DNA from 4 places in the Mesorhizobium australafricanum genome. Region 2 is predicted to be linked to each of the others. Evidence: predicted binding sites of a transcription regulator. Region 2 holds the regulator's gene; each other region holds the start of a gene.
What was found. The regulator PhoB, encoded in region 2, activates phosphate uptake and scavenging genes when phosphate is short. The targets are predictions, from matches to a motif close to TGTCATNNANCTGTCAT.

Region 1 (5,900 bases), on a different contig from region 2:
GGCCGGTGAAGCCGCAGACCATTGAGGTGCCGAACAGATGCGCGTTGTCGATCACCGTCTCCCAGGCCTTGAGCACGCCGCGATCTGTATCGCCGCTCTCCAGCGGGTTGCCGAACACCCCGATCGACGACACAGTGACGTCGGCGTCGCCGATCGCCTCTCGTATTTGGCCGGCGAGCCTCGGCAGATCCTTGCCGCCCAGCGTCTGCCAGAAGAAGGGCTGGATGCTTTCGAAGCCGAGCGGCAAGATCTGCTTGATGTAGGCGGCCGGGTCGTCGAGATTGGCCCGCACCATGGTGCCGATCCTGATGTCGAGCAGTGGATTTGCCATCACTGAGCATCCCTGGCGATCATGACCCGGCGTCCGGTCTCGGCGCTCTCGATCGCGCCGAAGACCATGGCCAGGCTGTTGATGTTGTCGGTGCCGCGCGTCTCCGGCTCGGTGCCGGTCTCGACCGCCTGCATGAAATCCTGGATGATGCCGAGATGGCCGTCGACCCGGTCGGCGGGATCGAGCGCCGGCACCTCGATGGCTTGCGTCTTGTCGATGATGCCGTCGCGGCCGGTCGCAACCACCTCCGCCTTCAGCCCGTCATGGCCGTCCCACATCAGGCTGCCGCGCTCGGCGACGATGCGCCAGCTGCCTTCCCAACTGGTGCGGAAACCGTCGGCGCACCAGGAGCCGGCATAGGTGAAGACCTTGCCGCCGCCGAGGTCGAAGACGGCGCTCGCCGACGAGCCCTGCCGGTACCAGGAACTGGCCGGCTCCCACTCCTGGCAATAGACGCTGGCCGGCTCGCCGGCGACCATGTAGCGCGCGGCGTCGAAGGTGTGGATCGCCATGTCGAGCAGCAGTACGTGGGCCATCTCCTCGCGAAAGCCGCCGAAATGCGGCGCGATGAAGAAGTCGGCGTGGATGCTGGTCGGCTTGCCGATGGCGCCGGAGTCCAGAAACCGCCGGATGCGCCTGACATTGGCGACATAGCGACGGTTCTGGACGACGGCGTGAACGCGTCCGGTGCGACGGGCGGCTTCGATTATGGCGCGCGCGTTCTCCGGGCTGTCGGCCAGCGGCTTTTCGGTGAGCAGGTGGCAGTGATGGGCAAAGGCTGAAAGCGCTACCTCGCGGCGGGCAGCCGGCACCACGACGTCGAACACGGCATCGGGCTTGGTCTTATCGAGGACGGCGTCGAGGCTGGTGCCGATGACGGCGTCGGAGAGTTCGTATTCGCGCGCCCTCGCCTGCGCCCGCTCGGCATCGAGATCGACAAGGCCGGCAATGGCAAGCCCGTCGATCCGCCTTGCGGCATCGAGCCAATGCTTGCTCATGGCTCCGCACCCGACCAGGACGACCTTCATCATCCAACGCTCCTCCCGTTCGGCCCCTCCAGGCCGAATGTCACGGCATCCACGGGATCACCGTAAACGTTTTTCCGTAAACGTTTACGAGAACACACCCGATGGCGTAGAATGTCAACCGGCTGTTCGCGAAAATCGTCCCGAAGCCTTGGCCTGAGGGGCAGCCGGTGCTAGCCAAGGCAGGGGGAGAACCGTCCTTGGCGTCCAGCATCCACGATCTTGCACGTCACCTGAACATTTCGATCGGCACCGTGTCGCGCGCGCTGAACGGCCGTGCCGACGTCAATGCCGATACGCGCCAGCGTGTGCTGGAAGCGGCGAGAGAGCTGAACTATTCGCCCAACCAGTCCGGCCGCAGCCTCAGGCAAGGCGCCACCCGCTCCATCGCCTTCATGCTGCAGCCGCATCCGGGCGACCAGCAATATGGCGAGCCTTTCTTCATCCCGTTCCTGACCGGGCTGCAGGCGCGGCTCGCCGAGCATGACCTGGATCTGATGGTCGTCATGGGTGAGCCCGGCCAATATCAGCCGGAGAGGCTGCGCCGCGTGGTCGAGACGCGCCGGGCCGACGCGGTCGTGTTGGCCAACACACGGCGGAAAGACGATCGGATCGACTATCTCAGCAAGGCCGGCTTTCCCTTCGCCACGCTTGGCCGAAGTCAGTCCGGCGGCGACACCTATCCTTCGCTCGATATCGATTTCGAGAGGGCGGGTGATGAAGCCGTCGACCGGCTGGTCGCACGCGGCCACCGCCGCATTGCCGCCATCCGCCCTTCGCTTGATCTCAACTTCGGCTACCTGTTCCTCGACGGCTACCGCAAGGCGCTGAAGCGGCACGGCATCGAAGTCGACCCCGGCCTGATCGCCGACGGCTTCATCAACGAGGCCGGCGGCTACCAGGTGACGCCGCGCGTCATGGTCTCCAGGGACAGGCCGACGGCAATCATCTTCAACAATGACGCCATGGCCCTCGGCGGTTGCAAGGCGCTGGCCGAGATGGGCATCAGGCCTGGCCACGACGTCGCGGTGATCGTCATCGTCGACACGCCGCTTTGCCGCTACTTCTCCCCGGCGCTGACCGCCTTCCGTCCGTCGCTGGGGCCGATGGGAAGGCGTCTGGCCGAGATGCTGCTCGCCTCCCTTCCCGCCTTCGCCGGGCCCGAAGGCACGAGGATCATACGCGAGGTCTGGCCGCTGGAACTGATCGCAAGGGAGAGCGATTGAGCATGCCTTTTCCCTTCTCCCCTTGTGGGAGAAGGTGGATCGGCGCGCAGCGCCGAGACGGATGAGGGGTGTTCCAGCGGAGTGAGACGTTGACGTTCCCTGGAACACCCTTCATCCGACCGAGCTTCGCTCGGCCACCTTCTCCCACAAGGGGAGAAGGAGAAGTGCGCGCCACCTGTCACGCAACCATCACGTTCAAGTCCTAGACCGCTCGACGGCAAGGGGCTGGCCGCATCGTCGATGCCGCGCCCTTTTCAGCCAACGGCCGCTCTGCTCGTCAAGAAGGGGATACCGATGAAACATCTCAACCGAACCGTCGTGCTCGGCGCGGCACTTGCCCTGTTCACCGCCCTGACGCCGGCGCTCGCCGACGGCGTCGCCTATGTCAACAAGGGGCTCGTCGGCGTCGGCCGTATTCCGGCCAGCCTGAAGGACAAGTTCGGCGAGACTTTCGGTTCGGGTTCCGGCATGGCGATCGACACAAAGGGCTGGACCCGCGACGGCGCAAGCTACAAAGGCTCTCTCTGGCTGCTGCCGGATCGCGGCTACAATGTCGTCGGCACCACCGATTATCGCGCCCGCCTCAACACGATCGCGATCGAGCTGACACCGACCGCGCCGGGCACCGCACCCGCCGCCGGTCAGGAGCAGACGGGCGTCAAGGCGACGCTCGCCGACACCATGCTTCTGACCGACGACAAGGGCGCCGATACCACCGGCCTCGACCCATTGAACGGAGTGCGGTCGGCCGCCGGCGACATGCCGATCCTGCCGCAGGCCGACAACGGCAAGCTGGCGCTGGACGACGAAGCGATCGTGCGGCTGTCCGACGGCACCATGTTCATCTCCGACGAGTATGGCCCCAACATCTACCGCTTCTCGGCCGACGGCCGCTTGATGTCGGCGACGCAGCCGCCCGCGGCGCTGGTGCCGATGCGCCATGGCAAGCCGAACTTCGCTTCCGACAATCCGGGCCTAGGTGCGGCCGAGCCCGATCCGAAGGACCCCGAGACCGGCCGCCAGAACAACCAGGGCCTCGAAGGCATGTCGATGACGCCGGACGGCAAGTTCCTGATCGCCGTGCTGCAGTCGGCGCCGCGCCAGGATGGCGGCGATTCCGGCTCGACTCGCCAGAATACGCGCGCGCTGGTCTATGACGCCTCCGATCTCGCCCACCTCAAGCTGGCGCACGAATATGTCGTGCCGCTGCCGGTGTTCAAGGACGCCAAGGGCAAGACCAAGGTCGCCGCGCAGAGCGAAATCGTGGCGCTCACCGACAAGAGCTTCCTGATGCTGGCGCGTGACTCAGGCAACGGCCAGGGCGTGAAGGGCGACGAGTCGCTCTACCGCAAGATCGAGATCGTCGACCTCTCCGCCGCCACCGATATCGCCAACGGCCCGTTCGACGCCGCCGACAAGCCCGTCGCGCCGAAGGGCGTGCTCGATCCGTCGGTGACCGCTGCCAAGCTGACGCCGTTCATCGACATCAACGACAAGGGCGAGCTCGGCCGATTCGGTCTCCACAATGGCGCCCCGAACGACAAGAACAACCTTTCGGAGAAGTGGGAGGCGATGTCGCTGGCTCCGGTGCTCGACCCCAAGCTGCCCGATGACTACTTCCTGTTCGTTGCCAACGACAACGATTTTCTCACTCAGGACGGCTTCCAGGTCGGCGCTTCGTACAAGGCCGAGGACGGCGCCGATGTCGACACCACCTTCCTAGTCTACCAGGTCACCTTGCCCGGCCTTTCCGGAAAGACCACCCAGTAATGGACGGCGACGGCCGCTGCGGCAGCCGCCTCAACCGTAATGGGATGCATCACCATCAGGCCTGCGATAGCATCGCGGGCCTGATTCATTTTTGGTACCCGCCCCACCATGGATAACAACATGGATGACAAAAAGCCCGCCCGCCAGCGCGTCGGCGACCTGACCAGCGGCCCGATCCCGCGCACGCTGCTGTTGTTCGCGCTGCCGGTTCTGGGCTCCAACGTGCTGCAGTCGCTCAACGGCTCGATCAATGCGGTCTGGGTCGGCCGCTTCCTCGGCGAGGCGGCGCTGACCGCCACCTCCAACGCCAATCTCGTGCTGTTCCTCATCCTCGGCACCGTCTTCGGCATCGGCATGGCCGCGACCATTCTGGTGGCGCAATCGGTCGGCGCCCGCGATCTGCCCGAGGCGAAGCGGATCGTCGGCACCAGCGCCACCTTCTTCTTCCTCGTCTCGGTGGTGTTCGCCGTCTGCGGCTGGATCTGGGTCGATGCCATCCTCACCGGGCTCGGCACGCCGGCGGATGCCTTGCCGCTGGCGCGGGCCTACCTGCGCATCATCTTCGTCGCCGTGCCGATGATGAACCTTTTGTCCTTCGTCATGACCGTGCTGCGCGGCGCCGGCGACTCACGAACCCCGTTTGTCTTCATGGCGCTGGCGGTCGTCCTTGACGTCGTGCTCAATCCGCTGCTGATCCGCGGCATCGGCCCCTTCCCCGAGCTCGGCATTGCCGGCTCGGCCACCTCGACGCTTGTCGGCCAGACGGTGAGCGTGATCGCCATCCTGATCGTGCTCTATACGCGCAAACATCCGCTGCGGCTGGCAGGCAGTGATCTGGTTTTGCTCAAGCCCGACCCGGCGCTGCTGCGCATCGTCGTCTTCAAGGGCATTCCGATGGGCCTGCAGATGATCGTCATCTCCGCCGCCGCGCTCACCGTGATGGGTATCGTCAATTCCTACGGCTCGCAGGTCGCGGCCGCCTACGGCATCGCCGCGCAGCTCTGGACCTATATCCAGATGCCGGCTCTCGCCATCGGCGCAGCCGTCTCCTCGATGGCGGCGCAGAATGTCGGCGCCGGCCGCTGGGACCGCATCGGCAAGGTCGCGGCCTCAGGTGTCGGCTTCAACCTGGTGCTGACCGGCGCGCTGGTGGCGCTGCTGTTCGTCTTCGACCGCGCGGTGCTGAGCCTCTTTCTCATCGGCGACGGCACCGCGATCGACATTGCCGCCCACATCAACAAGGTGGCGTCCTGGTCGTTCATCCTGTTCGGCATCACGATTGTGCTGTTCGCCACGGTGCGCGCCACCGGCGCCGTCATGCCGCCGCTCATCATTCTGGTCATCTCCGTGCTGATCGTGCGCACCGGCTTTGCCTATTATTTCCGGAGCGTGATCGGCCAGGAGGCGCTGTGGTGGAGCTTTCCGGCGGGTTCGATCACCTCGCTGGCGCTGGCCGCCGCCTACTACCGCTTCGGCCATTGGCGCACGATGCACATGATCGAGAACCGTCCGGCCGCGGGCGAACCGCCGGACACCGGCCTCGGCGTG
Region 2 (5,900 bases):
CCAACCAGGCGGGCGCGGAATCCTGGCCGATGACCTCCGCCACCTGGATCCTCGTCTACAAGAAGCCCGACGACGCGGCGGCCACGACCGAAGCGCTCAAATTCTTCGCCTGGTCCTACGCCAAGGGCGACGAGATGGCCGGCGCACTGGACTACGTCCCGATGCCCGACGCGGTCGTGAAGAGCGTCGAGGAAATGTGGGGCAAGGACATCGTCGACAAGGACGGCAAGCCGCTCTACTCCGGCATGTAATTCCTATGGAACGAGGGAGGGCGCTTCCGGTGCCCTCCCGTCTCTCTTTCGAAATGCGAGGGGCTAGATGACCGCCGTTTCCGAAGCCGCGACTTTGTCCGCCGTGCGGACCAGGGAAGCGACAGTGCGCCGTTTCGCCTTGACCGATACGGTCTTCCGGGCGGCCACGCGCGCATCCGCCATCCTCGTGCTGGTTCTTCTCGGCGGGGTCGCCATCTCGCTGATCGCCGGATCGTGGGAAGCGCTGTCGAAATTCGGCGTATCCTTCCTGACGACCGAATCCTGGAATCCGGTCACCGAGAATTTCGGCGCCTTGGCGCCCATCTATGGCACCGTCGTCACCTCGGCCATCGCCATCATCATCGCCGTGCCGATCGGTATCGGCATCGCCATCTTCCTGACCGAGCTCTGCCCGCGTCCACTTAGGCGCCCGATCGCCATCGCGGTCGAGCTGCTCGCAGGCATTCCCTCGATCATCTACGGCATCTGGGGCCTGTTCGTCTTCGCGCCGTTCCTGCAGACGACGGTCCAGCCCTTCGTCATCTGGCTCTTCAAAGGCATCCCCGGCCTCAACAGCCTGTTTGCCGGCCCGCCCTACGGCATCGGCCTGCTGACCTCGTCGCTGATCCTCGCCATCATGGTGCTGCCGTTCATCACCTCGATCACCAAGGACGTGTTCGACACCGTGCCGGCGGTGCTGAAGGAATCGGCATACGGTATCGGCTGCACGACCTGGGAAGTGACCCGGCGCGTGACCATCCCCTATACCCGCGTCGGCATCATGGGCGGCGTCATGCTCGGCCTTGGCCGCGCGCTCGGCGAGACGATGGCCGTGACCTTCGTCATCGGCAACGCGCATCGCATCAGCGCCTCGCTGTTTGCGCCGGGCACGACAATATCGGCGACGATCGCCAATGAATTCACCGAGGCCGATGGCGCGCTTTACACGTCCTCGCTGGTGGCGCTCGGCCTGATCCTGTTCATCATAACCTTCATCATCCTCGCGCTCGCACGCTACATGCTGTTGCGCATCGATAGCCGCACGGGAGCCTGATCGATGTCGACAGCCGCATCGCTTCACCAAAGCCGCAAGCGCAAGAATGCCGTGATGATGGCGCTATGCGTCGTCGCGGCGGGCATCGGCCTCGCCTGGCTGGCGCTGATCCTCGGCGCCCTGCTCTACAAAGGGCTCTCCGGAGTATCGCTGGCCGTGTTCACGCAAATGACGCCGCCGCCCGGCGATGCCGGCGGCCTGCTCAACGCCATCTACGGCAGCATCATGATGACCATCATCGGCATCGTCGTCGGCACGCCGATCGGCGTGCTGGCCGGCACCTACATGGCCGAGTATGGTCGCTTCTCGAAGCTCACCACGGTGGTGCGCTTCATCAACGACATCCTGTTGTCGGCGCCCTCGATCATCGTCGGCCTGTTCGTCTATGAGCTGTTGGTGCGGCCGATGGGGCACTTCTCGGCGATTGCCGGCGCCGTCGCGCTGTCCATCCTGGTGATCCCCGTCGTGGTGCGCACCACCGAGGACATGCTCAACCTTGTGCCCAACGCGCTGCGCGAGGCGGGCACCGCCATCGGCGCGCCGCGCTGGGTGGTGATCCGCTCGGTCGCCTATCGCGCGGCAATGTCAGGCATCGTCACCGGCATCCTTTTGGCGATCGCCCGCATCTCCGGCGAGACGGCGCCGCTTCTCTTCACCGCGCTCAACAACCAATTCTGGTCGAGCAATCTCAATGCCCCGATGGCCAGCCTGCCGGTGACCATCTTCCAGTTCGCTCTCAGCCCCTATGAGGAATGGCAGCAACTGGCCTGGACGGGCGCACTCATAATCACCCTGACGGTTCTCGGGCTGAGCATCATCGCCCGCAGCCTAACCGGACGCAGAGAGGACAGATGAAACCGATGTTGTCCACCGACCTGAACGTAGCCGACACGACAGTCGAGAAGGCCAAGATCGAGGTCAAGAACCTCAACTTCTACTATGGCCAGTCGAAGGCGCTGAAGGACATCAACCTGTCCCTGCCCGAGCGCAGCGTGACCGCCTTTATCGGGCCGTCGGGCTGCGGGAAGTCGACGCTGCTGCGCGTGCTCAACCGCATCTACGAGCTCTATCCGAAGCAGAGCGCGGAAGGGCAGGTGCTGCTCGACGGCAAGAACATCCTCGACCGCTCGCAAGACCTCAACCTGCTGCGCACCAAGATCGGCATGGTGTTCCAGAAGCCGACGCCGTTCCCGATGTCGATCTACGAAAACATCGCCTTCGGCGTCAGGCTCTATGAGAAGATCAGCAAGGCCGAGATGGACAGCCGCGTCGAGCAGGCGCTGAAGCGCGCCGCGCTCTGGACCGAGGTCAAGGACAAGCTCAACGCCAGCGGACTGAGCCTTTCCGGCGGTCAGCAGCAGCGCCTGTGCATCGCCCGCACCGTGGCGGTGAAGCCGGAAGTCATCCTGCTCGACGAACCGGCCTCGGCGCTCGATCCGCTGTCGACGGCCAAGATCGAAGAGCTGATCGACGAGTTGCAAGTCGACTACACGATCGTCATCGTCACCCACAACATGCAGCAGGCGGCGCGCGTGTCGCGGCAGACGGCGTTCATGTATCTTGGCGAGCTGGTGGAGTTCGACCGGACCGAGAAGATCTTCACCTCGCCGCGCGAGAAGCGCACGCAGGACTACATCACCGGCCGCTTCGGCTGAGTTCATCGAGGACATCATTATGGCCGAACATACCGTCGCCTCCTTCGACGAGGATTTGAGGCAGATCAGCCGGCTTATCAATGACATGGGCGATCTCGCAGGCTCCATGGTCGGCGCCTCGACCAGGGCACTGCTCGAGACCGACAATGCGCTGGCGCAGCGCGTCGTCTCCGACGACGCCATCATGGACGCGCGTCAGCGCGAGCTTGACGACCGCGCCATCACGCTCATCGCCAAGCGGCAGCCGATGGCGGACGATCTTCGCCACGTGGTCGGCTCGATCCGCATGGCGGGCGACCTCGAACGCATCGGCGACCTTGCCAAGAACATCGCCAAGCGCGTAGGTTCGGTCGGCGTCAGCGCGGCGCCGCGCGACCTCACGCATTCGATCGATTCCATGGCGCAGCTGGTGCTGATCCAGGTCCAGGCCGTGATCCAGGAATATACGGTGGGCGACGCCACGGCGCTGGCCAAGCTTCGCAACGACGACGAGCGCATCGACGTCAAATACACCTCCGTCTTCCGCGAGCTCCTGACCTATATGATGGAAGATCCGCGCAACATCACCGCTTGCACGCATCTTCTGTTCTGCGCCAAGAATCTCGAACGCATCGGCGACCATGTGACCAACATCGCCGAGAACGCCTACTATGTGCTGACCGGCATCCAGTTGCCCGCGAATCGCCCGAAGCAGGACGAGACGGCAATGTCGGCGCCGGCGGCCTGACAAGGGTAACCTGCAATGATCGCGCCACGCATCATGGTGGTGGAGGACGAGGAGCCGCTGGGGGTGCTGCTCCGCTACAATCTCGAATCCGAGGGTTACCAGGTCGAAGTGGTGACCCGCGGCGACGAGGCCGAAATCCGCCTTCAGGAAAACGTTCCCGACCTGCTCGTGCTCGACTGGATGGTGCCGGCCGTTTCCGGCATCGAGCTTTGCCGGCGCCTCAGGATGCGGCCCGAGACCGAGCGGCTGCCGATCATCATGCTGACGGCGCGCGGCGAGGAAAGCGACCGTGTGCGCGGCCTCTCGACCGGCGCCGACGACTATCTGGTCAAGCCGTTCTCGACGCCGGAGTTCATGGCCCGCGTCAAGGCGCTGCTGCGTCGCGCCAAGCCGGAGGTGCTGTCCAGCGTGCTCAAGGTCGGCGACATCGTGCTCGACCGCGAATCGCATCGCGTCTACCGCAAGAAGAGCGAGATCAGGCTCGGCCCGACCGAGTTCCGGCTGCTCGAATTCATGATGCGTCATCCCGGCCGGGTATTCTCGCGCAGTCAACTGCTCGACAATGTCTGGGGCGAGACGATCTATATCGACGAGCGCACGGTCGACGTGCATGTCGGGCGCCTGCGCAAGGCCGTCAACAACGGCCGCATGCCCGATGTCATCCGCACCATCCGCGGGGCGGGCTATGCGATCAGGGAAGATTAGGGATATGCCGATATTCAGGTGAGGCCGGCCTGCGAATGGCGGCTTCCTGCGCTTCCGGTACTCACGTACTTAAGTACGCTCCGTTCCGGCCTTCGCCGGCCGAAGCGCTCATAAGTGTTTCCGCCCTATGAAGGCTACGGCCGGCGTAGGCCGGTTGTCGGAATCCACCATTCTCGACTCGGCCTGACCTGAATCTCAGCATATCCCGGCGCTTGAGCCTGCCGTTCATGCGACGTGCTTGCCCGCTCTCGCCTGGCCCCCGGGCGCGAAAATCTCCTGGTCGACGAAGGTCAGCGCGCGGGCGGCGCAGCCTTCGCGGATGAGCGGCAATTCGTTCGGCTCGGTGTCGAAGGAGATCGATTTCGAGTGCTGGCCGCCGGCGGTCTGGGCGATCGCTTCTCTCAGCGCCGGCTCGATCAGGTCGAAGGCGGCCGCGCTGACGCCGACCATGGCGACAGGCGCCGGATCGATCAGGGCGAACAGGCTGCCGAGACCGAAGCCAAGCGCTTCGCCGGCGCGGCGATACGCCTCCCGCTCCGGACCGTCCTCCTGCCGGGCCTTCGCGGCAAGCGCCCGCATGTCGGCGTCGCCGACGTCGACCGGCTCGGCGTCCTCGCTCATCTTCATGGCGCTGCGCCAGATCGCATAGTTGCCGGCATAGGCCTCGACGCAGCCGCGGCGGCCGCACCGGCAAAGCGCGCCGCCCGGACGATGGATCATATGGCCGAACTCGCCGCCCGAGGAATGGGTGCCGGTGAACAGCGCGCCCTTGAGCACTAGGCCCATACCAATGCCGTGCGAGAGCAGGATGGCGATGAAATCGTCACGATAGCGCTCGGGATCGCGCCATTGCAGCGCCACCGCCATCATGTTGCAGTCGTTCTCCATGGTGGCGGGGATGCCGAATTCCTTCTCGAGGATGTCGGCAAAAGGAATGTCGGTCAGCGGGGTGATCGGCGACCACAGCATGGCGCGCGCCCGGGAATCGGTGATGCCCTGAATGCCCATGGCGATGCGGGCGACGCTGCCGACGTCGAGGTCGGGATCCTGCAGCCGGCGCCGGACGATTGCCATGCATGCGCCGATCAGCTCGTCGCGCGGCATGACAAGCGTGTCCAGGCGCTGCTGTTCCTCGGCAATCACCTGGCCGGCATAGTCGATGACGGCGACCGACAGGAAGTTCAGCGACAGCACCACGGTCAGCACCGCGGCGGCTTCGGGGTTCAGCGCCAGGCCGATCTGCGGGCGGCCGCGTTTCAACGCCGTCGGCTCGTTGGCCTTGCTCTCGGTGAGAATGCCCTCCTGGATCAGATCGGCGGAAATCGCCGAAATGGTCGAGTGGCTGAGCCCGGTGGTGGCGGCAATCTCCGTCCGCGATGGCTGGCCGGCGCGGCGCACGGCCGAAATCACCATGGCGCGGTTGCGCCGGCGCAAATCGTCGTGGCGGATTCCGACCGACATTATCTCGCACCGTCCTCCCGGGTCATCGCGGCCTTGTGATGATGCCA
Region 3 (5,900 bases), on a different contig from region 2:
AGGCTCGTTCCTTGCTGGCGCAGCTCAATTTGCCGGAAAAGCTCTGGGCCCTGCCGCCTGCGACCTTCTCCGGCGGCGAGCAACAGCGCGTCAACATCGCGCGCGGCTTCATCACCGAGCATCCGATCCTGCTGCTCGACGAACCGACCGCCTCGCTCGACGCGAAGAACCGCGATGTCGTGATCGAACTCATCGCCGCCAAGAAGGCGGCGGGCGTTGCCCTGCTCGGCATCTTCCATGATCTCGATGTGCGTGACGCGGTCTCCGATCGCGTCATCGACGTCACCGCTTTCGCGGCGGGCAAGGTAGCCGCATGATGAAGCTTTCGGAGACGCCGCTGATCCATCCGACGGCCCAGGTCGAAAACTCGACGCTCGGCCGCTGGACCGAAATCGCCGAGCGCAGCCGTGTCGCCGAATGCGAGCTCGGCGACTATTCCTACATGATGCAGGATTGCGCCGTCTGGTGCGCGACCATTGGCAAGTTCTCCAACATAGCGGCAAGCGTGCGCATCAACGCCACCAACCATCCGACCTGGCGGCCGACGCTGCACCACTTCACCTACCGCGCCTCCGACTATTGGGACGACGCCGAGCATGAGAGCGAGTTTTTCGCTGAGCGCCGCGCCAAACGCGTCACGATCGGCCACGACACCTGGCTCGGCCACGGCTCGACCATCCTGCCCGGCGTGACGGTCGGCGACGGCGCCGCGGTCGGCGCGGGCGCGGTGGTGTCGAAGGACGTCGCGCCCTATACCATCGTCGGCGGCGTGCCGGCAAAGCCGATCCGTGAACGCTTCGACCGCCGCACCGCCGAGCGCTACCAGGCGCTCGCCTGGTGGGACTGGGATCATGCAAGGCTGCGCTCAGCGCTCGACGATTTTCGCGAGTTGTCGGCCGAAGCATTTCTCGAAAAGCACGGCGGCTGACAGGGCTTGCGTTCATACCCTTGACACATGACTCGGACAGTAGGCGATCTCCCCTGGGAGATCGCCATGCTCGACACAGTCAGATCCTCGCTCGCCGCCTTCTTCGAAGGATCCAATCCGACGCCGCCGACGCATCTCGGCACCCGATATGACACGTCAGGCGACTTCCTGCTCGAACCCGGCAACACGGTGGTCTGCCATCTTGTCGAGGGTTCGCCCTCGGAAGCCGCCGTCATCGAAGTGCGCGAACGCATGCTGGCCATGCCCGACGCGGATCGCCTCGCCTTCACGCCGATCTCCAGCCTGCACATGACGCTGTTCCAGGGCATCATCGAATACCGGCGCCGTCTTCCCTACTGGCCGTCGGACGTGCCGCTCGACACCGGCATCGACGACATGACGCGCCTCTATCTCGAACGCCTGCAAGGCTTCGAGGACCACGGTCCCTTCAAGATCAAAGTTGTCGAAGTCGTGCCGACCGGCCTGACCGTCGCCGGCGCTTCCGAACAGGACCGCCAGACCCTGAAAGCCTGGCGCGACGCCCTTTCAGCGCCGCTCGGCTACCGCCACCCGGACCACGACGCATACGTCTTCCATATTACCTTTGCCTATCAGGTCCGCCGCCTCGCCGACGAGCGGGCCGGAGCCTGGCAGACATTGTTCGATGACTGCCTGTCGTTCCTCGAGCGCGAGGCTCCGGTGATCGAGCTGAAGGCACCGGCCTTCTGCAATTTCAAGGACATGAAGCATTTCGAGGAATTGCTCTTGCTCGAATGATACCGATGCATATCGCCCAAAAATGCGCAGCGGTTTTGGGATGACGACATCCATCAACGAGAAATCCAGCCTGTGGGACGTAACAAAACTGACATCAATCCGACACCCCAGCTTCATCGGCCTGCGATAGCGAAGGTTAACAGACCTTCAAAACCGCGACGGACTGGAGCTTTGGTATGTCAGCATCATCGGCCACGCTGGAAATCCGCGGCGTAACCCGACGATTTGGCAAGAACACCGCTGTCAGCGACATCAACGTCTCGATTCCGCGCGGTCAGATGGTCGGCATCATCGGCCGCTCCGGCGCCGGCAAGTCGACGTTGCTGCGCATGATCAATCGTCTCATCGATCCCAGCCAGGGGTCGATTTTTTTTGACGGCGCCGAGGTCTCCAGCCTGCATGGTTCGCCGCTGCGCCGCTGGCAGCGCGACTGCGCCATGATCTTTCAGCAGTTCAACCTCGTGCCGCGCCTCGACGTTTTGACCAACGTCCTGCTTGGCCGCCTCAATCACCGCTCCACGATGTCCAATCTGCTCGGCATGTTCACCCGCACCGAATGTGCCGAAGCGGTGGCCGCCCTCGAACGCCTCGACATCGCACGCACCGCGCTGCAGCCGGCCGGCACGTTGTCCGGCGGTCAGCAGCAGCGTGTCGCGATCGCCCGCGCCATGATGCAGCAGCCGAAGGTGCTTCTGGCCGACGAGCCGATCGCCTCGCTCGATCCGCTCAATGCCAAGGTGGTGATGGACTCGCTGCGCGACATCAACCTGCGCGAAGGCATCACCGTCGTCACCAACCTGCACACGCTGGACACCGCCCGCGCTTATTGCACCCGCATCATCGGCATGGCCGCCGGCAAGGTCGTCTTCGACGGCGGTCCGGACGACCTCGACCGCAACGCCGTGCGTACGGTCTATGGCGCCGATGCCGGCGGCGCCGAGATCTCCGAGGCCATCACGTCGACCAGCGTCACCATCAAGCCGAAGATCACCGCATCCGCCGGACCGCTCGAACCAGCATTCCCTGGCTACTGAACCCACCCCCCGGCCCCAGGCGGTCCGGGCAAATCGTGGATGTCAGCAGAGCAACCCGGATCGCCCGCCAGCGTCAAAGGCAAGACTTGAAAAATCAGAACGCCGCCGGCGCGCAGCCGGAACAACAGGAGAGAGATCAAAATGTTCAGGAAGATGGTTTTTGGGGCGGTTTCGCTGCTCGCCATGGCGGCAAGCGCCGCGCACGCCGCCGACATCAAGGAATTCCGCGTCGGCATCCTCGGCGGTGAGAACGAGACCGACCGCCTGCGCAACTACCAGTGCCTCGCCGACCACCTGAAGTCGGAATTCGGCTTCGAGAAGGTTTCGCTGTTCCCGGCCGCCGACTATGACGGCGTCATTCAGGGCCTGCTCGGCGGCACGCTCGACTTCGCCGAGCTCGGCGCATCGGGTTATGCCAGCGTCTATCTCAAGGATCCGAAGGCCGTCACCCCGATCCTCACCACCAAGCAGACCGACGGCTCCACCGGCTACTATTCGATCGGCCTGGCGCTCAAGACTTCCGGCATCACCGACATCAAGTCGGCCAAGGGCAAGAAGCTCGGCTACGCCGATCCGGATTCGACCTCGGGTTACCTGATCCCGCTGACCCAGATTCCGAAGGACACCGGCGCTTCCAACGAGACCTACTTCGCCTCGACCCAGTTCAACGGCGGCCATGAGAACAACGTGCTGGCCGTCCGCGACGGCAAGGTTGATGTGGCGGTGGATGATTCCTCGGGCATCGGCGACTTCAAGAACGGCTACACCTCGGGCACCTTCCACAAGGAAGTCGCCAAGGGCGCCGTCGACCCCAACGACTTCGTCGAAGTCTGGCGCTCGGGCCTGATCCCGAACGGCCCGCTGGTCGTTCGCACCGCGCTCGGCGACGACATGACCGCCAAGCTGACCGCCTTCTTTACCGCTCTGCCGGCCAAGGACAAGGCGTGTTTCGAAGGCGTCGAAGGCGGCGATTTTACCGGCTATGTGCCCGTGAAGCCGGACTTCTACAGCGTTATCGTCGAAGCCCGCAAAGCCGCTATCGGCGGCTAAAAGGCAAGATCAGAAAGGGCGGTGTGCCTCTAAAGCGACGTGCGTCCACTTGGACGCACAAACTACGCTTTAGCACTTGGGATGGCCGCATCGGTCATTCCCGAAAATCGGACTTCGATTTTCGGGCAGATGCGGCGCACCGCCTTTTTTGCATGTTCCGATCATGACAGCCTCAGCGACGATCCTTTCCAACGCCACCCGCCAGCAGGCGGAGGCCTGGCAGCGCCAGACATCGCTGCGCCGGCTCTACACGGTGCTCGGCGTCGGCCTGCTGCTCGCGGCGATGGTCGCCAGCATGTGGTTCGCCGACGAAGCCAATGCTGGCCACTTCTTCGAGCGCCTGCCGCATCTCCTCGATTTCCTGAGCTGGTTGGTCCCGAAGGACTGGAACGACGTGTGGCGGGCGCTGTTCGATATTGCCTCGCCGAACGACAAGGGCACGCAGGAATTCAACTTCCCGCTCGGCCGTGTCCATGTCTGGGGCGGCTTCTATATCCCCGAATATTTCGAGCTCATGCTGACCACCGTCAACGTTGCGCTGGTCTCGACCTTCATCGGCTTCGTCTTCGCCGTACCCTTCTCCTTCATCGCCGCGCGCAATCTGACACCGCACCCGGCTCTGAGGCTCGTCGTCAAGCGCTTCATGGAACTGCTGCGCGCCTTCCCCGAGATCGTTATTGCCGGCCTGTTCGCGGCAATCGTCTCGACCGGCCCGATAGCCGCCATCATCGCCATCGGCCTGCATTCGATCGGCGCGCTGGGCAAGCTGTTCTACGAGATCAACGAGAACATCGATATGCGGGCCGAGGAAGGACTGCGGGCCGTCGGCGCCAACTGGTTCGAGCGCGTGCGCTTCGCCGACTTGCCGCAGGTGCTCCCCAATTTCATGTCCTACACGCTGCTTCGCGTGGAGATCAACGTACGCGCTTCGACCATCATCGGCGCCGTCGGCGGCGGCGGCATCGGCGAGGAGTTGAAGCTGTCCATCTCGCGCGGCTTCGGCGCCAAAACGCTGGCGCTGGTGCTGCTTCTGTTCACGACCATCTTCCTCATCGACCAGTTCTCCGCCTGGCTGCGGCGCAAGCTGGTCGGCGAGCAGGCTTTCCTATTGGGAGCCGCCTGACATGGCTATGACTGCTGACGAAGTACGGGCGATAGAGGAACGCTTCCCGCAGGTGTTCCAGCGCCCGGCCTACAAGCGCTTCTGGCCGCTGTTCCTGGTTGCCGGCACCATTTTGTACCTCATCTACGCCATGTGGTTCTTCAGCCTGCCGCAGGTGCTGCGCGAGTCGCATTGGGAGCGCCTGCCGCTCTTCCTGTCGCAGTGGATCAGCTACGACCTGCAACCGGAATTCCGCCTCGACCAGCCGCAGATCACGCCGAAATATCCACGCTTCTCGGCCCTTGGCGAAAACCCCAATCCCGATTGGGTGATCAAGAATCCCGACGGCACTTTCACGGTTCAGATCGACGGCGACGCAAAATCCATCACCTTCGACAAGACCAGGGCGACGATTGCGGCCAATGGCGTGACCGTGCCGATATCGCTGACCGGCGGCAAGCCGGTGGTGACCGGTCCGGTACCCGATTGGGTGACCGTCCATGACGACGAAATCGTCGCCAAGATGGGCTTTGCCGGCGAGGTGCGCGTCACCGTCGACCGGGTCAAGGTGCGCAAGCGCTTCCTCGGCTGGGCCAATTTCGTCTTCGACACCCGCTCGCCCTTCTTCGGCAAATCGGCCGGCGAGGTGGTCTCGCTGATCGTCTCCGGGCCCGAGCTTCAGCCGGGCACATCGAACCTCGCCTTAGCCGCCAACAACATCTGGAACAATGCGCAGTGGCAGCATGGCGACGTCTGGACGAAGCTGTTGCAGACCATCGTCATGGCCTTCCTGGGCACATTGCTCGGCGGCATCGTCGCCTTCCCGCTCGCCTTCTTCGCCGCCCGCAACATCACGCCGAGCGGCCTGCTCAGCCAGGTGCTGAAACGCTTCTTCGATTTCATGCGCTCGGTCGACATGCTGATCTGGGCGCTGTTCTTCACCCGCGCCTTCGGCCCTGGACCGCTGGCCGGCAGTGCCGCGATCTTCTTCACCGAGATCGGCACGCTC
Region 4 (5,900 bases), on a different contig from region 2:
GCAAGCAGGCGGTCGAGCCGCAAAGCCGTTGTGCCTTCGAGCCGAAGTTCGAGCCGGAGCGCGGTTGGGCGTTCCGGCTCGACGTCCAGAATCTCCTTTCGGACCGTGACATCGGGAAATTCCTCGATCCGGCCGGCCTTGTCGCGGAGTGCGGCACTATCGAAGGCGTGGCGCCACACAAGCGCCGGATCGTTGCTTTCAAGCGCTGTGAGCAGCGCCGGCTCGACGTCGCGGCGGTTTCGCCTTTCCAGGATGGTGAAATTCCACGTGTTGTCGCAGGCCGTGCAGCGGTAGATCAGCCACACGTCAATGCGTTTGCCATTGGCGTTGACGCGGAATTTCTCGCTGCATTTGTATGGCCTGAAGCCGCCGCAACGATTGCAGTTGACGAGAGGTCGAGGGGCGATCTTGGGCGTGATCGTCCAATGGATGCGCAAGATAGAAGACATGCCGGCAGGCCCTTCCCGTCGGGAAGTCCGTCAGGCCGGCACTGTCCGAGATGCCCTTTTTGTTTGAGCATGATCTTTTCCGAAACCGGGAACCACTTTTCGCTGGCGCGGACCTTTGGTTCGGGATCATGCTCGTGGGGGCGCGGCGTGGCGAAGGCTGCGTGTTTTGAAGTTCAGGCGTCGGCGCGGACTACGCGCGGCGGCTCAGCAATGCCAAACCGGTCTCGAACTGCCGCCTGAAGAACACGTAAAATGGATGCAGGTGCGGCTAATGCTGCGCCTGCGGTGCAATCAGAGGAGTTGGCGAGACCGGCGGTTACTGAGGCAAAGTGAAGCTCGAAAATTTATATCGGGCGAGCTTTCTAGCCGTGGGCAGGTGGAGGAGCAAGGGTTAACCGCGGATGTCGGCGCTGCTCCTCATTGTCCTGCCGGGCATTTCTCCGCGTGAACGGGAGAAAGAGGCTGACCGCGACGCCGGCGCCCATTCTGCGACGTTTGCGATTGGCGAAATCGCTGGCGCCATGTCCCTTCGCCCCGTTTACGGGGAGAAGATGGCGGTAGCCAGATGAGGGGCGGCGCTGGCGTCGGCGATTGTCCCATCTTTGCCAATGTTGTTTCCGCTGGCTAGTATGGCAGCCAATCCCAACCATGAGGTCCGCCATGCATCTCGCCTCGCTGCTGATCTTCGCCGCCGCCCTGTTTGTCGCCGCCGGCTCGCCCGGGCCGTCGATCGCAGCGCTTGTGGCTCGGGTGATCTCGAAGGGGTTCCGCGACGTCTTCCCGTTCCTGCTCGCCATGTGGATCGGCGAGGGCATCTGGCTGTCGCTGGCGGTGTTCGGGCTCGCCGTCGTGGCGCAGACCTTCCACTATGCCTTCGTCGTCGTGAAGTGGGCGGGCGTCGCCTATCTCGCCTATCTGGCGTTCAAGATGTGGACGGCGCCGGTGGAGGCAAAGGAAGGCGAGATGCCGCGCGAGGATTCGCCCCTGAAACTGTTCTTTGCCGGCATGGCGGTGACGCTCGGCAACCCGAAGATCATGATGTTCTACCTGGCGCTGCTGCCGACCATCATCGATCTTGCCTCAGTCACCGTGGCCGGCTGGGTCGAGCTGACGCTGACTATGGCCCTGGTGTTGGTCGTCATCGACCTCGCCTGGGTGCTGGCCGCCTCCCAGGCACGCCGGCTCCTGAAGAGCAAGCGCGCCATGAAGGTCGCCAACCGCGTCAGCGCCACGACGATGGCGGGCGCGGCCGCGGCAATCGCCGCGCGTTCTTAATGCATGTCGCCCAAAAGTGCACTGCGGTTTTGGGGTAACGACATGCATCAAAACGCTTTAAGCGCTACATCATTTCGATGATCGGCGCGATCTCGACGGTGAAAGCCGGGTCCATCAGGATCGGACAGTCCTTGGCTTTGGCGACGGCATCGTCGATGTTCTTGGCTTCGACGATTGTGTAGCCGGCGGTCGGATTGCTGCCGCCATTGCTCTCGACCTTGCCGCCTGGCAGAACCGTCTTCGACATGCCGACGGGATTGCCGCCATCGACGACAGCCGAGCCGAGCTTGTCGTACCAGCCGGTCCAGGCATCCATCGCCGCTTTGCGTTCGGCCTCCTCGGTCGGCATCTTGCCGGAGCCATGATAGACATAGAGAAATTTCGCCATGTTCTCCTCCTTTGTCGGCGGCGTCGAACCGGCATGCGGCCACGCCGCTTGCGATATGCGGCCCATGCCGCAATCCGATATGCGGCCAGGCTGCAATCCGATATGCGGCCAGGGCCGCAATCGTTGATCATCGGACCAAATAGCGGGATGGGCAATGAAAAATTCGAGTTTGCTAATGTAAAGCTGGCGAGCCTCACCTTGCCATGGCGTGGTATTCGGCGTTCGGCCGCATGTCGACCGCGGCGGCCACCCGGTTCGACATGTTGAAGAAGGCGGCGGTCGAAGCGATGTCCCAGATGTCGCGGTCGGTAAAGCCGGCCTGGCGCAAGGTTGCGCGGTCGGCCTCGACGATCTTGGCCGGCTCTTCCGTCAGCTTCACGGCGAATTCCAGCATGGCGTGCTGGCGGTCCGACAGATCGGCGGCGCGGAAATTCATCACCATCATCTCGCCAAGCGCCGGCTCGCCCGACAGCTGACGCACCGCCGCGCCGTGCGCGGCCAGGCAGTAGAAGCAGTGGTTGATCGAGGAGACGACCACCGCGATCATCTCGCGCTCCAGCTTCGACAGGCCGGACTCGCCCAGCATCAGATCATTGTACATGTCGGTGAAGGCGCGCAGCTTCTTCTCGTCGAAGGCGTAGGCCAGAAGCACGTTGGGGACGAGGCCGAGCTTCTCCTGGCATTTGGCGAAATAGGCCTTCGTCGCCTCGCTGAGCTGCGCCTGGACAAGGTCAAGCGCGGTAATCCTGCCGGTCATGGGTTCGTTCTCCTTGCAAGGCAACGGCGTCGGTTCGAATTTTTTAAAGCGTCGTCAAACCGTTGTCGCCAAACAGCGATCATCTGGCTACCATAGCCGCAAAAGCATGCCACGGGAGGGAATAAGCGTCATGGCCAGCGTGAAATCCAAGCCGAAGAAGAAAGCTGCCGCCGCCAAGGCGGACGACAAATCCGCAAGGCTTGCCGACTATCTGCTTGCCCGGGCGCCTGCCGAGGACGTCGCGGCCTATGACGCGGCCGACCTCGAACGCGCCGGCGAACTCGCCGCCCAAGCGGTCGCCGGCCACAGGAAGGGTGAAAGCGTCGTTGCGGTCGAAGCCGATTCGGGCGTTGCCTGCGACGGCCGGCCGGTCACGGTCATCACCGTCGTCAACGACAACATGCCGTTCCTGTTCGATTCCATCCTCGGCGAGATCACCGAGATCAGCGGCGAGCCGACGCTGGTCACCCATCCGATCGTCACGGTACGCCATGGCAAGAGCGGCGTCGCCGAGGTTCTCAGCGACGGCGGCAAGGAGGATGACGAGCACGACCGGTTGAGCGTCGTCCATGTCCACATTCCAAGGTTGAATGCCGAGCAGGCGAAGAACCTTACCGAGCGGCTCGGCAAGATGCTTTCCCAGGTCCGCGCCGCCGTCGTCGATTGGAAGCGGATGCTCGCCCGCCTCGACCAGGCGATTTCCGAATTCCGCTATTCGGCGGTGCCGCTCGACAAGAAGAGCGTCGCCGAAGCGATCGCCTTCCTCGAATGGCTGCGCGACGACAATTTCACCTTCCTCGGCATGCGCGAATTCAAATATGTCGGCGGCGAGGAGAGCGGCTCGCTGGAGCGCGCCGAGAAGCCCGGCCTCGGCATCCTATCCGATCCAGATGTGCTGGTGCTGCGGCGCGGCACCGAAGCGGTGACGACGACGCCGGAAATCCGTGCCTTCCTGCACGGGCCGGAGCCGCTGATCGTGACCAAGGCCAATGCCAAGTCGTCGGTGCATCGCCGCATCTATCTCGATTATATCGGCATCAAGACCTACACGGCGAAAGGCGCGCTGGCGGGCGAGCTGCGCATCGTCGGCCTTTTCACCTCGACCGCCTACACGCGCTCGGTGATGAAGATCCCCTATCTGCGCTCGAAGGCCGAAACGATCATCGCCAAGTCTGGTTTCAATCCGCACGACCATTCTGGCAAGGCGCTGATCAACGTGCTGGAGAGCTATCCGCGCGATGAGTTCTTCCAGGTCCCGGTGCCGATCCTCAGAAAGCACGCCAGCGCCATCCTCGGCCTGATCGAACGGCCGCGGGTGCGGGCGCTGGTGCGCGTCGACCAGTTCGACCGCTTCGTCTCGATCATCGTCTTCGTGCCGCGCGACCGCTACGACAGCGTGGTACGCGAGAAGATCGGCGCCTATCTCAAGACCGTGTTCGAGGGCCGGCTGTCGGCCTATTACCCGGCCTTTCCGGAAGGCGGGCTGGCGCGCATTCACTTCATCATCGGCCGTTCCGGCGGCAAGACGCCGAAGATCGAGCAGGCAACACTCGAGGCAGCGATCCGCGACATCGTGCGCACATGGGAGGACGCGCTTTCCGAAGCCGCGGAAGCCGCCGGCAGCGATCCGGCGCTGAAGGCGATCGCGGCGCGTTTCCCCGAAAGCTACCGCGACAGCTTTTCGGCCGCCGTGGCGCTGGCCGACGCCAGGCGCCTTGCGAAAATCAGCGCCGAAAATCCGATCGCCATCGATTATTACCGCCATGCCGACCAGAAGCCGGAGCAGGCGGCGCTGAAGATCTATCACCATGGCAGCCCGGTGGCGCTCTCGCGGCGCGTGCCGGTGCTGGAAAATATCGGCTTCCGCGTCATCAGCGAGCGCACCTTCGAGGTCGGCGACGATCCGGCCGGGACGGTCTTCATCCACGACATGGAACTGGAGAACAGCTACGGCGCGCGAATAGACCTCGCCGACGGCGGCGCGCTGTTCGAGGACGCGTTCCTGTCGGTCTGGCGCGGCGATGTCGACAATGACGGCTACAACGGCCTGGCGCAGACCGCCGGCCTGTGGTCGGGCGAGATCACCATCCTGCGCGCCTATGGCCGCTATTTGCAGCAGGCTGGCATTCCGCAGAGCCAGGATTTCATCGCCGCCGCTCTCAACCGCTATCCCGAGATCGCGCGCGGCCTGCATGCGCTGTTCGTCGCCCGTCTCGGGCCGGCGGCGGAAGGCGACGGCGTGGTCGCGGCCAAGCACCTCAAGGCCAAGATCAAGGACGCGCTGGAGGAGGTGCCCAATATCGATGACGACACCATCATCCGCCGCTATCTCAACCTCATCGAAGCCTCGCTGCGGACCAATCATTTCGTAGCCGATACGAAAGAAAAGGGGCAGTCGCTGGCGATCAAGCTCGACTCGCAGGCGGTCGAGGGCCTGCCGGCGCCACGACCGTGGCGCGAGATCTTCGTCTACGGGTCCGAGGTCGAGGGCGTGCATCTGCGCTTCGGCCCGGTGGCGCGCGGCGGCCTGCGCTGGTCGGACCGCGCCCAGGATTACCGCACCGAGGTGCTGGGCCTCGTCAAGGCGCAGCAGGTCAAGAACGCGGTCATCGTGCCGGTCGGCGCCAAGGGCGGCTTCTATCCGAAGAAACTGCCGATGAGCGGCGGGCGCGACGCCATTTTCGAAGCCGGCACCTCGGCCTATAAGAACTTCGTCTCCAGCCTGCTCTCGATCACCGACAATATCGGCGTCGACGGCGTCATCCCGCCGGCCGGCGTGGTGCGGCGCGACCAGGACGATCCGTATTTCGTCGTCGCCGCCGACAAGGGCACGGCGACCTTCTCCGACACCGCCAACGCCATTTCCGAGAAGCACAATTTCTGGCTGGACGACGCCTTCGCCAGCGGCGGCTCGGCCGGTTACGACCACAAGAAGATGGGCATCACCGCCAAGGGCGCCTGGGAGGCGGTGAAGCGCCATTTCCGCGAAATCAACCGCGACATCCAGACCTCGCCCTTCACCGTGGTCGGC

Region 1: a site for PhoB is predicted at 2,759-2,775, ahead of RFM98_RS14235 (esterase-like activity of phytase family protein). Genes of this name have one in related genera too.
Region 3: a site for PhoB is predicted at 1,784-1,800, ahead of phnC (phosphonate ABC transporter ATP-binding protein). Genes of this name have one in related genera too.
Region 4: a site for PhoB is predicted at 2,919-2,935, ahead of RFM98_RS12050 (NAD-glutamate dehydrogenase). Genes of this name have one in related genera too.

Annotation. Positions count from the first base shown of each region.
Region 1 is NZ_JAVIIT010000006.1:214,101-220,000, reverse strand. Features, by position in the region: gene RFM98_RS14250 (sugar phosphate isomerase/epimerase family protein) at 1-331, opposite strand, end outside; gene RFM98_RS14245 (Gfo/Idh/MocA family protein) at 331-1,362, opposite strand; gene RFM98_RS14240 (LacI family DNA-binding transcriptional regulator) at 1,557-2,582, shown strand; gene RFM98_RS14235 (esterase-like activity of phytase family protein) at 2,877-4,352, shown strand; gene RFM98_RS14230 (MATE family efflux transporter) at 4,473-5,900, shown strand, end outside.
Region 2 is NZ_JAVIIT010000012.1:23,263-29,162, forward strand. Features, by position in the region: gene pstS (phosphate ABC transporter substrate-binding protein PstS) at 1-251, shown strand, start outside; gene pstC (phosphate ABC transporter permease subunit PstC) at 319-1,305, shown strand; gene pstA (phosphate ABC transporter permease PstA) at 1,309-2,160, shown strand; gene pstB (phosphate ABC transporter ATP-binding protein PstB) at 2,157-2,960, shown strand; gene phoU (phosphate signaling complex protein PhoU) at 2,980-3,687, shown strand; gene phoB (phosphate regulon transcriptional regulator PhoB) at 3,703-4,392, shown strand; gene RFM98_RS21740 (ROK family protein) at 4,618-5,853, opposite strand.
Region 3 is NZ_JAVIIT010000009.1:112,136-118,035, forward strand. Features, by position in the region: gene phnL (phosphonate C-P lyase system protein PhnL) at 1-317, shown strand, start outside; gene RFM98_RS18870 (DapH/DapD/GlmU-related protein) at 314-928, shown strand; gene RFM98_RS18875 (DUF1868 domain-containing protein) at 995-1,705, shown strand; gene phnC (phosphonate ABC transporter ATP-binding protein) at 1,882-2,739, shown strand; gene phnD (phosphonate ABC transporter substrate-binding protein) at 2,881-3,789, shown strand; gene phnE (phosphonate ABC transporter, permease protein PhnE) at 3,953-4,912, shown strand; gene phnE (phosphonate ABC transporter, permease protein PhnE) at 4,914-5,900, shown strand, end outside.
Region 4 is NZ_JAVIIT010000005.1:151,511-157,410, reverse strand. Features, by position in the region: gene RFM98_RS12070 (DUF1062 domain-containing protein) at 1-449, opposite strand, end outside; gene RFM98_RS12065 (LysE family translocator) at 1,110-1,724, shown strand; gene RFM98_RS12060 (YciI family protein) at 1,789-2,112, opposite strand; gene RFM98_RS12055 (peroxidase-related enzyme) at 2,306-2,869, opposite strand; gene RFM98_RS12050 (NAD-glutamate dehydrogenase) at 3,000-5,900, shown strand, end outside.